One region of the Streptomyces luteogriseus genome, then DNA from elsewhere that is predicted to be linked to it. Evidence: riboswitches for the same ligand, from Rfam matches in the RefSeq annotation. Region 1 holds a riboswitch; the other holds the start of a gene.
The links. A riboswitch is a leader RNA that binds a small molecule or an ion and turns the genes downstream of it on or off. The one in region 1 is predicted to bind cobalamin.

Region 1 (7,289 bases):
CAGTCTCGTGAGAGTGCGGGGCGAGGAGGTGGGCCAGCCGGTGGCGAAGGCGGTGCCGGTGGCCGTGGTCGTGCCCCCGGTCGTGCCGGTGCTCCTGGCCGGGACCGTGGTCGTGCCCCCGGTCGTGCCCGTGTTCCTGACCGGGCCCGTGGGTGTGCTCATGAGGGTGGGAGTGCTCGTGCCGATCGCTCACGTGGATCCCCTTCCGGTGCGCGCGAGAGTGGACGTACCCGTGCCGTGGCGCCATTATGTGCGTATGAGCGCACGCATGCACCTGTCATCTGCGCATGATGCGCATCCGCGCAGCCCCGGCGAGGAGCAGTTCGCCCTCGCCGCCGAACTGCTGGCCCTGCTGGGGGACCGGACCCGGCTCGCCCTGCTGCACGCGCTGGCCGGGGGAGAGGCCGACGTCACGACGCTCACCGAGGTGTGCGGAGCGGCCCGGCCCGCCGTCAGCCAGCACCTGGCGCGGCTGCGCCTCGCGGGCCTGGTGGACACGCGCAAAGAGGGCCGCCGGGTCGTCTACTCACTGCGCGACGGTCATCTGCGCCGACTCGTCGACGAAGCGCTGAACGTGGCCGACCACCGGCTCAGCGACCGGCCCCCGCACGACTGAGCACGGCTCGCTCAGTAGCGCGCCGCCGTCCCGAGGTACTGCTCGGCGAAGGCGGCGGCCGCCGTGGGCGAGGTGAACAGACGGCGCAGCCGGGCGAGTGCGGTGCCCGCGCGGAACGGGTCGCCCGCCGCCGTGCCGTGGTACACCTCGGACAGCCACTGCGAGAACTCCTGGTAGTCCCACACGCGCCGCAGACACGCCTGCGCGTAGCCGTCGAGGCCGCTGCCGTCACCGGTGGTGAGCCACGCGACCAGGGCGTCGCCGAGCAGGAAGGCGTCGTGCAGGGCGAGGTTCATGCCCTTGGCGGCGATCGGGGCGACCAGATGGGCCGCGTCGCCGGCGAGGAAGAGCCGGCCGTGCGCCATCGGCTCGACCACGTAGTCGTGCATGTCCAGCACGCGCTTCTCGATCAGCCGGCCCTCGGCCAGCGGCGGCACACCGGCCGCCCCGAGCCGCTCCCGCAGCTCCGACCAGACGCGCTCGTGCGGCCAGTTCTCCACGTCGTCGCCCGGCGGGCACTGGAGGTAGTAGCGGGTCACCTCGGGGCTGCGGGGCATCTGACCGGCGAAGCCGCGCTCGTGGCAGCCGAACAGCACGCAGTCGGTGGACGGCGGCGCCTCGGCGAGCAGCGCCAGCCAGCCGATACCGTAGTCGTGCCGCGCGATCCGCACCCGCTCGGGCGGGAGCGCGGCTCGGCTCACCCCGCGGGCCCCGTCACAGCCCGCGACGAAATCGCAGTGCACGACCTGGAGTTCACCCGTCCCGGGGCAGATGTACGACACCCACGGCCGGTCGGTGTCGGCGTCGTGGACGTGCACGTCCCGGACGCCGAAGCGGATCGCGCCGCCCCGGACGTCGGCGTACTCGCGCACCAGGTCCGTCACCAGCAACGGCTGTGGATAGACGAAATGGTGACTGCCCGTCAACTCACCGTACGGGAACCGGTACCGCTCGCCGTCGAAGCGGAACTCGCACGCGGTGTGCAGTTCGGCGCGGTCCAGCAGGTTGCGGGCGAGGCCCCGCTTCTCCAGACCGTGTACGGCCCACTCCTCGATGACCCCGGCCCGGGGCCGCTGTTCGATGAACTCCCGGGTCTCGGTCTCCAGCACCAGGCAGTCCACGGACGCGGCACGCAGGATGCTGCCGACGGTCAGACCCGCGGGGCCGGCGCCCACGACAACGACCGAAAAGCGTTGCGGGGCACCGGAGTCGGCGGACGGAAGGGGGCGGGTCATGCGCACATTATGGAGGCCGCTCTCAGTGCACGGGCACCTCCGCGACGGCCAGCTCCTCGATGCTCCGCTCGATCTCCCCGGCCAGGGAGGCCGAGGCCGGGGCCCAGTAGTAGATGGCCGGCGAAAACACCGCGATGACCAGGATGTCCCACCCCAGGGCGAGGTGCCCCCGGCCGCCGAAGCCGCCCTGCCAGGAGATGACGCCCAGGCCCAGCAGATGGACGGGCAGCCACCGGGCGGCCTTCCAGTCGAGCCGGGGCGCATCGGGCAGACCCTTGCGCGTGGCGTACCAGGCGTAGCCGCCGAGCAGGACGTAGCCGAAAACGATGGCCACGCCGAGCCGCCACAGGGTGCCCCCAGGTGGACCAGTAGATGATGAGGTTGGCCACCACGAACGACAGCGGCGAGCGGACCTTCCCGCCGGGCAGTCGGTAGGGGCGCTCCCGGTGCGGCAGCCGGTCCGCGAACCGCCCGGGCGCGGGTGTTTCCTGGCGAACGCTTCAGGGTTTCTGTACGCCGTGATGAGACAGCCGTGGGATCTCGATCGCCGGGCAGCGGTCCATCACCATCTCCAGGCCCGCCGCGCGGGTCCGCTCGTACGCCGCCTCGTCGATGACGTCGAGCTGGAACCAGACGCCCTTCGCGCCCTTGGCGACCGCCTCGTCCGCGACGGCCCCGGCGAGGTCGCTGTTCACGAACACGTCGACGACGTCCACGTCGAAGGGGATGTCCGCCAGGCTCGCGTACCCCTGCTCCCCGTGCACCGTCTCCGCCTTCGGGTGCACCGGCACGACGCGCTTGCCGAAGCGCTGGAGCACGGCCGCGACGCCGTACGCCGCGCGCCGCTGGTTCGACGACAGGCCCACCACGGCCCAGGTGTCGCCGAGCTCGGTGAGGATCCTGCGGACCGTTGCCTCGTCGCCGTACACCGGCGGCCTCCTCGGAAGTCGTGGACGAACTGCTCCTCGTGCAACGGCGCCGGACGCGCGGTGATTCCCCGGGCGGCCTCCGTGATAGCTTGCCGAGGCCAGTCGAACCCATGTACGTGGGTCAGGGAATCCGGTGCGAATCCGGAACTGACGCGCAGCGGTGAGGGGGACGGGCGGGGCCTCGGCCACTGGACTCCCTCGTGGACGTCCGGGAAGGCGCTCCGATCCGGGTGATCCCGAGTCCGAAGACCTGCTGGCGGCCCCCGCGGCCGCGTGCGGCGGGGGAGCACCGTACGACCGGGCTCCGCGAATGGGCCCTCGACGCCTGAGGACTGGTTCCCGTGCCCCTCGCCCGACCCGCCCGTGCCGCCGCCCTGCTCGCGGCCGGCTCCCTGCTCCTGACCGGCTGCGGCGGCGCCGCGTCCACCGACGCCAAGGCGGCAGTCACCCTCACCAACTGCGGGCACGAGGTCCGCGTCGCCGCCCCGCCGCGCCACGCCGTGTCCCTTAACCAGGGCACCACCGAGATCCTGCTCTCCCTCGGCCTCGCCGACCGCCTCGCGGGCACGGCCACCTGGACCGACCCCGTGATGAAGGGGCTGGAGAAGGCCGACGCGAAGGTGCCGCGCCTCGCCGACAACAACCCGTCCTTCGAACGCGTCCTGGACACCGAGCCCGACTTCGTCGCCGCGTCCTTCGTCTCCACCCTCGGCAAGGGCGGCGTCGCCACCCGCGAGCAGTTCGAGAAACTCGGTGTCCCCACCTACGTCTCCCCGTCCGACTGCGCCGGCAAGGACAACTCGGGCGGCGGCGACGGCGCCCGCGACAAGGCCCTGGACATCGACACCGTCTACGGCGAAGTCCGGGACCTCGCGACCGTGTTCGGGGTGAAGAAGCGCGGCGACGCACTCGTGGCCTCGCTCCAGCAGCGCATGAAGAAGGCCACGGCCGGCATCGACGCCTCCGACGTCACCCTCCTCTACTGGTTCGCGAACTCCGAGTCGCCCTACCTGGCGGGCTGTTGCGGGGCGCCCGGCATCATCACCCGGGCCCTCGGCGCGAAGAACGTCTTCGACGACACGCACGAGGAGTGGCCGCAGGTCAACTGGGAGACCGTCGCCGACCGTGACCCCGACGTCCTGGTCATCGGCGACCTGACCCGCAAGTCCCAGACCGCCGAGTCGGCCGCGAAGAAGATCGCCTTCCTGGAGTCCAACCCCGTCACGAGGACCATGGACGCCGTCCGGCACAAGCGGTACGTGCTCCTCAGCGGGCAGGCCATGAACCCGACCATCCGCACCGTCGAGGGTGTGGAGCAGGTCGCCGCCGGGCTGCGCCGGTTCGGACTGGTGAAGTGACCGCCCAGGGTCTGCCTGCTGTCGGGACCAGGCCCCGGCGCCGGGCAGGACTCGTGCTCGGCGCGGCCGGGACCGTCGCGCTCGTCGTCTCCCTCGCCGTGGCCATCACCATCGGTCCCGCCGACATCGGCGTCGGTGACGTGTGGTCCGTGGTGGCCGCCCATCTCGGCCTCGGCAGCTCGGAGCTGACGCCGATCCGGGACGGGATCGTCTGGCAGCTGCGACTGCCCCGCACCCTGCTCGCCGCCGTGTGCGGGGCCGGACTCGCCGTGTGCGGTGCGGTGATGCAGTCGCTGCTGCGCAACCCGCTGGCCGACCCCTTCGTGCTCGGGGTGTCCTCGGGCGCCTCCACCGGAGCGGTCCTCGTGGTCGTGCTGGGCGTGGGCGGCGGCGCCCTGTCGGTGTCCGGGGGCGCGTTCCTCGGCGCCCTGCTGTCGTTCGGGCTGGTGCTGCTGCTCAGCCACACCCTCGGCGGCACCACCGACCGGGTCGTCCTCGCGGGCGTCGCCGCCATGCAGCTCTTCTCCGCCCTCACCTCCTTCGTCGTGATGACCTCCGCCGACGCCGAGACGACCCGAGGCGTGCTGTTCTGGCTCCTCGGCTCGCTCGGCGGCGCCGGCTGGACCGACGTGTGGCTGTGCGCTGCCGTACTGGCCGTGGCCCTGGTGGTCTGCCTGTCCTACGCCCGTACCCTCGACGCCTTCGCCTTCGGGCAGGACGCGGCGGCCGCGCTCGGGGTGTCCCTCGCCCGGACCCGTCTGGTGCTGCTGTGTGTCACGGCCCTGCTCACAGCCGCGCTGGTCAGCTCGGCCGGGGCGATCGGCTTCGTCGGCCTGGTCCTGCCGCACGCCGCGCGGGCCCTGACCGGACCCGGGCACACGCGGCTGCTGCCGGTCACCGCCCTCGCGGGAGCGGTGTTCCTCGTGTGGGTGGACACCCTGGCCCGCACCGTCCTCGATCCGCAGGAGGTCCCGGTGGGGGTCGTGACGTCACTGATCGGGGTGCCGGCCTTCGTGGCGGTGCTGTACCGGACGAGGAGAGTGCGATGAGTGACACGGGGGCGGCGGTGGAGGCGGAGGGCGCGGTGAGCGGGGCGGAGGCACCGGTGGCGGGGCTGCGGGCCGAGCGGGTCAGCCGCCGCGCCGACGGGCGTCTCATTCTGGACGGCGTCGCCCTCGCGCCGGAGACCGGCTCCACGGTCGGCGTCCTCGGACCCAACGGCTCCGGCAAGTCCACGCTGCTGCGGCTGCTGGCCGGGCTGCTCACGCCGACCTCGGGAGTCGTCACCCTCGACGGCACACCGCTGGGCGACCTGCCCCGCCGCACGGTCGCCCGGCGCCTCGCCGTGGTCGAGCAACAGTCAGACACCCAGATCGAGTTGACGGTCGAGGACGTCGTACGGCTGGGCCGCGTCCCGCACCGCCGCGCCTGGACCCCCGCCTCGGCGGACGACGAACGGGCGGTGCGCGCCGCCCTGGAGCGCACGGGCCTCGACGCCCGGGCCGGACAGCCCTGGCACACCCTCTCGGGCGGCGAACGCCAGCGGGTGCAGATCGCCCGCGCGCTCGCCCAGGAGCCCCGCGAACTCCTCCTCGACGAGCCCACCAACCACCTCGACATCCACCACCAGCTCGACCTCCTCGCTCTGATCACGGGCCTGCCGGTCACCACCGTGGTGGCCCTGCACGACCTCAACCTCGCCGCGATGTACTGCGATCGGGTCGTCGTGCTGTCCGCGGGGCGGGTCGTGGCCGCGGGCACTCCGGGCGACGTGCTCACGGCGGAGCTCATGGCCGACGTGTACGGGGTGCGGGCCGCCGTCAGCAGCGAAGGGCCCGAGGGCCGGCCTCATGTGCGGTTCCTGGGCACGCTGGTCTGACTGGGGCGGCCGGGCGCGCCATTGGTGGGGCGATTCCGCCACGGTGGCCGGAAAACGCCGAACCTGCCTGCGCGTGCCCGCCCGCCCGCCTACGCTCGCCTCGTGCTGCGCATCATCGACGCCCGAACCCGTGAGCCGGTCGACGCCGCCCCGGCCCGCCGGGGCCTGACCCGTGTCGAGGTGCACGCACCCGGCTCCGACACGACGAACCTGCGCGTGCTGCTCGTCGGGGACCTGCTCGTCCGGACCCTGGAGCTCGGCGGCACGCCGGTGTGGGCCCTGCTGACCGGCGGCCGCCGACAGGCGGAGCTGCGTGCGGGCGCCACGACACTCGGCATCCGCCCCTTCGAGGACAGCCCCGACGTCGGTGCCGGACTGGGCGAGTCCCAGGTCGTCCACGTCACCACCGAGGGCGGGACGGCACCCGACGGGGTGCGGATCTCCGTAGCGCCCGTGGAGCCCGGCCCGCCGGGCCACTGCGACCCCGCCGTCCTGCGCCTCGCCCTGATCACCCGGCACCACAGCACCCCCGTCCGGCTGGAGGAAGCCGTACTCGACGACGCCCGCGGCACCCTCGCCCGCTGGCGGGGCTCGGTCGCCCGCTGGGCGCGGCAGCCCTCGCGGCCGGTCCCCGACGACGTGCGGGGCCGGCTGCGCGACGCCTGGGACGACGACCTGGACGTCCCGCGGGTGCTGGACGTCCTGCGTCAGGTAGAGACCGAACCGGATCTGGCGGACGGTGCCCGCTTCGAGACCTACGCCTACGCCGACCGGCTCCTCGGCCTCGACCTCACCCGCGACCTGGGATCCCCGTCGTGATCGAACGCGCCGGAGCCGGCCCGCTGCGCCGCCTGATCGTGCTGCGGCACGCCAAGTCCGCCTGGCCGCTGGACGTCGCCGACCACGAACGCCCCCTCGCCCCGCGCGGCCGCCGGGACGCCCCCGCTGCCGGGCGGGCCCTGGCCGACGCCGACCTCCTGCCGGATCTGGCGCTGTGCTCCACCGCCGTTCGCGCCCGGCGGACCTGGGACCTGGCCGCGGCCGAGTGGGGGACACCCCCGCCGGTCCGGCACGACCGGCGGCTGTACGCCGCCGGACCCTCCGGCCTGCTCGCCGTGGTGCACGAGGTGCCCGCCGAGGTGGAGACGCTGCTGCTGATCGGGCACAACCCGGGCCTGGAGGAACTGGTCCTGGCCCTCGCCGGTGACGGCCTCGACGACACCCTGGAGCAGGTCCGCACGAAGTTCCCCACGTCGGCGATCGCCGTCCTGT
Region 2 (7,289 bases), 4.4 Mb from region 1:
CGCGTCGGACTTCACCGGCACGGCGAGGTCGGAGCCGCCCAGGAAGACGGGCATGTTCTTGCCGGACGGGCCGGGCATCACGAAGTTCTCGAGGTTGCCCTTGAGCTTGCCGGTCTTGTCGTTCTTGGGGTCCTCGGCGGTCGCGCCCTCCCAGGCCGCCGCGAAGATCATGGCGGACTTGCCCTGGCCGTAGACGATGTAACGGTCGGACTCGTCCTTGGTCTTGTCGCCGTGCATGTACGAGTCGACGACGTTCTTGAACTCGGTGAGGCCCTTGAGGGACTCGGGCGAGGAGAGGGAGGCCTTCCACTGGCCGCCCGACTCGGTGGCGATGGCGCCGCCGGCGTCGTAGACGAAGGACATGGCCGCGTACCAGTCGCGGGTGGGCTGGTACCAGGCGTTGTACTTGTCGCCCTGCTTCTTCTGGATCTTGTCCAGGGCGGCGGTGAGCTCCTTGTACGTCTTGGGCGCCGACTTCACCCCGACGGAAGCCGCCACGTCCTTGCGCCAGTTGGCGACGCGGCCGCCGGCGTAGTACGGGACGCCGTAGGTCTTGCCCTCGTAGGTGACCGAGGCCTTGAGGCCGTCCAGCCAGGCGTCGGAGTTGTCGAACTTGGCCTGGTCGAGCGGGGCGAAGGCGCCCTTGACCATGTAGCCGAGCATCTCGGTGTTGCCCATCTCGACCACGTCGGGGGCCTTGTCGGTGGCGAGGACGGCGTCGAGCTTGGCGTTCTTGTCGGGCCAGCCGTAGTACTCGTGGTTGATCTTGACGCCGGGGTGCTTCTTCTTCACCGCGGCGTCGGCGGCCTTCACCAGCTCCGGCCAGTTGTTCTGCGCGTCGACGGTGAGCCAGACGGTCAGCTCCTTGGCGTCCGCGCCCTTGTCGGAACCCCCGCCACCCTCGCCGCCGCACGCCGCGATGGAGACCATCATGCCCGCGATACCGATCGCGGCTGTCAGCTTGCGCTTCACGCCACCCTCCTCAGGGATCCCACAACCCCCCTGGCTCCCCGCAGTGAACGTGGGGCCGGGCCTGGACCAATGGTGTAGACCAGTACGGGGAGCTTGGACCAGACCAGAAGGCCTGTCAAGGGTCGCGATACGGCCCTGACCAGCCGTTATGCGACCTACATATGCAGGAACCTTTAAGTAAGAAGCCAGCGAAAACCCGGGTGGACACGGCATACTGCGGGTAGACCACAGCGATTGATGGACTAGACCAAAAGAAGCGCCGACGGTATACAAGTGGGATCGTGTCGGCAGACCCAGCCGGGAAGGCGGAACATGAGCACCGACGTCAGCAGTGCGGAGAACGAGAACGGGGTGCCCGTCCGTACCGCGCGCGTGCCCAAGTACTACCGCCTGAAGAAACACCTGCTCGACATGACGGAGACCCAGGCGCCCGGCACGCCGGTCCCGCCCGAGCGCACCCTGGCGGCGGAGTTCGACACCTCGCGCACCACCGTGCGCCAGGCGCTGCAGGAGCTGGTCGTCGAGGGCCGGCTGGAGCGCATCCAGGGCAAGGGCACGTTCGTCGCCAAGCCCAAGGTCTCGCAGGCGCTGCAACTGACCTCGTACACCGAGGACATGCGCGCCCAGGGCCTGGAACCCACCTCGCAACTGCTGGACATCGGCTACATCACCGCCGACGACCGCCTGGCCGGGCTGCTCGACATCACGCCCGGCGGGCGGGTGCTGCGCATCGAGCGGCTGCGCATGGCCAACGGCGAGCCGATGGCCATCGAGACCACGCACCTGAGCGCGAAGCGCTTCCCGGCGCTGCGGCGCTCGCTGGTGAAGTACACGTCGCTCTACACGGCGCTGGCCGAGGTCTACGACGTCCATCTCGCGGAGGCCGAGGAGACCATCGAGACGTCCCTGGCCACCCCGCGCGAGGCCGGCCTGCTCGGCACGGACGTCGGGCTGCCGATGCTGATGCTCTCCCGGCACTCGCTGGACCGGGGCGGCCAGCCGGTGGAGTGGGTGCGGTCGGTCTACCGGGGGGACCGGTACAAGTTCGTGGCGCGACTGAAGCGGCCCGCCGACTAGCGGCGCCCCGCGGCGCTTCCGTCACTGCTGAGGCCTGGTTTCGGTTGGGTACCGCATTGCGGACGAGGGGTTCCGCTGGCGGCACGCCCTGACCTAGATTGCCTGCGCATTACACAGGTGATCACCAAGGGGACGGAGCCGCCTGATGTCGCAAGCCCCAGAAGCCAGCGGAGGGCCGGTGGTGACGCCCATGCGCGTCGTCATCGCCGTCTGCCTCATTGCACCGTTCGTGGCCATGCTGTGGGTCGGCTCGTACGCGAAGACCGACCCGGCCTTCATAGGGATTCCGTTCTTCTACTGGTACCAGATGGCGTGGGTGCTCATCTCCACCGTCCTGACGATGATCGCCTACAAGCTGTGGCAGCGTGACCAGCGCGCCCGCTCGGCCGCGAAGGGCGGTGCGTCGCAGTGAAGGACGGCGTGAACGGCGTCGCGCTCGGCGTCTTCATCTTCTTCTTCCTGGCCGTGACGGTCATGGGCTTCCTGGCCGCGCGCTGGCGCAAGGCCGAGAACGAGCAGAGCCTGGACGAATGGGGCCTGGGCGGCCGCTCGTTCGGCACCTGGATCACCTGGTTCCTGCTCGGCGGCGACCTGTACACGGCGTACACCTTCGTCGCCGTGCCGGCGGCGATCTACGCGGCGGGCGCGGCCGGCTTCTTCGCCGTGCCGTACACCATCCTGGTCTACCCGCTGATCTTCACCTTCCTGCCCCGCCTGTGGTCGGTGTCCCACAAGCACGGCTACGTCACCACGTCCGACTTCGTGCGCGGCCGCTTCGGCTCGAAGGGCCTGTCGCTGGCGGTGGCCGTGACGGGCATCCTGGCGACGATGCCGTACATCGCGCTCCAGCTGGTCGGCATCCAGGCCGTGCTGGACGTGATGGGCGTCGGCGGCGGCGAGAACACCAACTGGTTCATCAAGGACCTGCCGCTGCTGATCGCGTTCGGCGTGCTGGCGGCGTACACGTACTCGTCGGGTCTGCGGGCCCCCGCGCTCATCGCGTTCGTGAAGGACACGCTGATCTACATCGTCATCGCGGTGGCGATCATCTACATCCCGATCAAGCTGGGCGGCTTCGACGAGATCTTCGCCAAGGCCGGTGAGGCGTACAGCCAGACCAACCCGGCGACGGGCGCGCCGCGCGGTGCGCTGACGCCGGCCGAGCCGGGCCAGTGGACGTACGCCACGCTGGCGTTGGGCTCCGCCCTGGCGCTGTTCATGTACCCGCACTCGATCACGGCGACGCTGTCCTCGAAGAGCCGTGAGGTGATCCGCCGCAACACCACGATCCTGCCGCTGTACTCGCTGATGCTGGGGCTGCTGGCGCTGCTCGGGTTCATGGCGATCGCGGCCGGCATCAAGGTGCAGAACGGGCAGCTGGCGATTCCGCAGCTGTTCGAGACGATGTTCCCGGACTGGTTCGCGGGTGTGGCGTTCGCGGCGATCGGCATCGGCGCGCTGGTGCCCGCGGCCATCATGTCCATCGCGGCCGCGAATCTCTTCACCCGCAACATCTACAAGGACTTCATCAAGCCGGACGCCACTCCGGCACAGGAGACGAAGGTCTCCAAGCTGGTCTCCCTGCTGGTGAAGGTCGGCGCGCTGGCCTTCGTCCTGACCATGGACAAGACGGTCGCCATCAACTTCCAGCTGCTGGGCGGCATCTGGATCCTGCAGACCTTCCCGGCCCTGGTCGGCGGCCTGTTCACCCGCTGGTTCCACCGCTGGGCGCTGCTCGCGGGCTGGGCGGTCGGCATGGTCTACGGCACGGTCGCGGCGTACGGCGTCGCCTCCCCGACGCAGAAGCACTTCGGCGGCTCCGCGAAGGAGATCCCGGGCATCGGGGAGATCGGCTACATCGGCCTCACGGCGTTCGTCCTGAACGTGGTGGTGACGGTGGTCCTGACCTTCGTCCTGAAGGCCCTGAAGGCCCCCGACGGCATCGACGAGACCAAGCCGGAGGACTACACGGCGGACGCGGGCGACCCCGGGGTCCAGGTGGAGCTTCCGCCTGCGACTGCCGGCTCCGCCCACTGATTCCAGGGTTCCGGCCCACCACGAACACCCCGCAGCGGGCCGTCGTGACCACGTGTCACGGCGGCCCGCTGTCACGTAAAGCTGACGCTCCGACACCACCGCGACACAACATCTGGGGGTGCCAACCGAGCCCGGCACAAGATGTATGCTCATGCTCGCTGTCGCCGCAGGGGAATCCGGTGCGAATCCGGAACTGTCCCGCAACGGTGTACTTGTGCATGTTCCGTGCGCAAGCGTCAGTCCGAGGACCTGCCGACAGCGCGCCCGGCCACCCGGCCGGTGTGCCCTGACGTCCGGGCCTCGTGGAATGGGCCGGTGGACGCGACGCCGCGTGCGCTCGTGTGCTGCCCCCTGCCCTCGACGAGGCCCCCGTGCCGAGCGAGGGAGAGCCCCACGTGACCATCGCGCCAGCCGAACCGGTCTCAGCCACCGAGGAGGAGCACGACGCTCCCGGTACCGCGCTGCTGCGGACCCTGACCGAGCTGACCGCCGACCTCCCCGACGCCGACCCCGGCCGGGTCGCCGCCGCCGCGCTGCGCGGCCGGTCCGCCGCCGCGGACGAAGCGGAGTTGCGGGAGCTGGCGACGGAGGCCGCGGCCGGTCTGATCTCCGAGGACCCCGCCTACTCCCGGCTGGCCGCCCGGCTTCTGACCATCGGCATCCGCGAGGAAGCCGCCTCGCAGGGCGTCACGTCCTTCACCGAGTCCGTGGCGGTGGGCCACCGCGAGGGCCTCATCGCCGACCGCACCGCCGAGTTCGTCCGGCTGCACGCGACCCGGCTCGACGCCCTGATCGACACCGGCGCCGACGACCGCTTCGGCTACTTCGGCCTGCGCACGCTGCACAGCCGCTACCTGCTCCGGCACCCGATCACCCGCAAGGTCGTCGAGACGCCCCAGCACTTCATGCTGCGGGTGGCGAGCGGCCTCGCCGAGGACGACACCACCCGCGCGCTGGAGGAGGTCGCGGCCCTCTACCGGCTGATGAGCCGCCTCGACTACCTCCCCTCCTCCCCCACCCTCTTCAATTCGGGCACCCGGCACCCGCAGATGTCGTCCTGCTACCTCCTCGACTCCCCCAAGGACGAGCTGGACTCCATCTACGACCGCTACCACCAGGTGGCCCGGCTGTCGAAGCACGCCGGCGGCATCGGACTGGCTTACTCCCGCATCCGCGCCCGCGGTTCGCTGATCCGCGGCACCAACGGGCACTCCAACGGCATCGTCCCGTTCCTGAAGACCCTCGACGCGTCGGTCGCCGCGGTGAACCAGGGCGGCCGGCGCAAGGGCGCGGCCGCGGTCTACCTGGAGACCTGGCACTCCGACATCGAGGAGTTCCTGGAGCTGCGCGACAACACCGGTGAGGACGCCCGCCGCACGCACAACCTGAACCTGGCGCACTGGGTGCCGGACGAGTTCATGCGGCGCGTGAACGCCGACGCGCAGTGGTCGCTGTTCTCCCCCTCGGACGTGCCGGAGCTGGTCGACCTGTGGGGCGACGAGTTCGACGCCGCGTACCGTGAGGCCGAGGCGAAGGGTCTCGCGAAGAAGACCCTGCCCGCCCGTGAGCTGTACGGCCGCATGATGCGCACCCTCGCGCAGACCGGCAACGGCTGGATGACCTTCAAGGACGCCGCCAACCGCACCGCCAACCAGACGGCCGAGCCGGACCACGTCGTCCACTCCTCCAACCTCTGCACGGAGATCCTGGAGGTCACCGACGACGGGGAGACGGCGGTCTGCAACCTGGGCTCGGTCAACCTGGGTTCCTTTGTCGACACATCGACTGGCGGCCTGGACTGGAAGCGGCTGGACGAGACCGTCCGTACGGCCGTGACCTTCCTCGACCGGGTCGTCGACATCAACTTCTACCCGACCGAGCAGGCGGGCCGCTCCAACGCCCGCTGGCGTCCGGTCGGCCTCGGCGCGATGGGCCTTCAGGACGTCTTCTTCAAGCTGCGTCTGCCCTTCGACTCGCCGGAGGCCAGGGCCCTCTCCACCCGCATCGCCGAGCGGATCATGCTCGCCGCGTACGAGGCCTCCGCCGACCTCGCCGAGCGCAACGGGCCGCTGCCCGCCTGGGAGAAGACCCGCACGGCCCGGGGCATGCTGCATCCCGACCACTACGACGTAGAACTGACCTGGCCGGAGCGCTGGGCGGCCCTGCGGGAGCGCGTCGCCACGACCGGCATGCGCAACTCGCTGCTCCTCGCCATCGCCCCCACGGCCACGATCGCCTCCATCGCGGGCGTGTACGAGTGCATCGAGCCGCAGGTGTCCAACCTGTTCAAGCGCGAGACGCTGTCGGGCGAGTTCCTCCAGGTCAACTCCTACCTGGTGGACGAGCTGAAGCGGCTCGGCGTGTGGGACGCCCGCAGCCGGGAGGCCCTGCGTGAGGCCAGCGGCTCGGTGCAGGACTTCGCCTGGATCCCCGAGGACGTGCGCGCCCTCTACCGCACGGCGTGGGAGATCCCGCAGCGCGGTCTGATCGACATGGCGGCGGCCAGGACTCCGTTCCTGGACCAGTCCCAGTCCCTGAACCTGTTCCTGGAGACGCCGACCATCGGCAAGCTCTCCTCGATGTACGCCTACGCCTGGAAGTCCGGGCTGAAGACGACGTACTACCTGCGCTCGCGCCCGGCGACCCGCATCGCCCGCGCCGCCCAGGCCACCTTCCCCGCGCAGGCCACCCCGGACCCCGAAGCGGTCGCCTGCTCCCTGGAAAACCCCGAGTCCTGCGAGGCCTGCCAGTAATGAGCACCCAGAACCTTCTCGACCCCGGCTTCGAGCTCACCCTGCGCCCCATGCGCTACCCGGACTTCTACGAGCGCTACCGGGACGCCATCAAGAACACCTGGACCGTGGAGGAGGTCGACCTCCACTCGGACGTCGCCGACCTCGCCAAGCTGTCACCGGCGGAGCAGCACCTGATCGGCCGGCTGGTCGCCTTCTTCGCCACGGGCGACTCCATCGTCGCGAACAACCTGGTGCTGACGCTGTACAAGCACATCAACTCCCCGGAGGCGCGGCTGTACTTGTCGCGCCAGCTGTTCGAGGAGGCCGTGCACGTCCAGTTCTATCTGACGCTGCTCGACACCTATCTGCCCGACCCGGAGGATCGCACCGCGGCTTTCGCGGCCGTGGAGAACATCCCGTCCATCCGCGAGAAGGCCTCGTTCTGCTTCAAGTGGATGGACTCCGTCG

Region 2: linked by a shared signal. The riboswitch ahead of BJ965_RS12740 (ribonucleoside-diphosphate reductase subunit alpha) and the one ahead of BJ965_RS32890 (ABC transporter substrate-binding protein) in region 1 are both predicted to bind cobalamin.

What each region holds. Positions count from the first base shown of each region.
Region 1 covers NZ_JACHMS010000001.1:7,359,078-7,366,366, forward strand. The annotation lists gene BJ965_RS32865 (cation diffusion facilitator family transporter) at 1-193, opposite strand, end outside; gene BJ965_RS32870 (ArsR/SmtB family transcription factor) at 257-616, shown strand; gene BJ965_RS32875 (4-hydroxybenzoate 3-monooxygenase) at 628-1,851, opposite strand; partial or broken gene BJ965_RS32880 (APC family permease) at 1,874-2,324, opposite strand; gene BJ965_RS32885 (CoA-binding protein) at 2,352-2,780, opposite strand; cobalamin riboswitch at 2,863-3,052, shown strand; gene BJ965_RS32890 (ABC transporter substrate-binding protein) at 3,122-4,138, shown strand; gene BJ965_RS32895 (FecCD family ABC transporter permease) at 4,135-5,187, shown strand; gene BJ965_RS32900 (ABC transporter ATP-binding protein) at 5,184-6,017, shown strand; gene BJ965_RS32905 (hypothetical protein) at 6,120-6,836, shown strand; gene BJ965_RS32910 (SixA phosphatase family protein) at 6,833-7,289, shown strand, end outside.
Region 2 covers NZ_JACHMS010000001.1:2,990,030-2,997,318, forward strand. The annotation lists gene BJ965_RS12720 (extracellular solute-binding protein) at 1-972, opposite strand, end outside; gene BJ965_RS12725 (GntR family transcriptional regulator) at 1,285-2,049, shown strand; gene BJ965_RS12730 (DUF3311 domain-containing protein) at 2,195-2,461, shown strand; gene mctP (monocarboxylate uptake permease MctP) at 2,458-4,086, shown strand; cobalamin riboswitch at 4,232-4,357, shown strand; gene BJ965_RS12740 (ribonucleoside-diphosphate reductase subunit alpha) at 4,482-6,839, shown strand; gene BJ965_RS12745 (ribonucleotide-diphosphate reductase subunit beta) at 6,839-7,289, shown strand, end outside.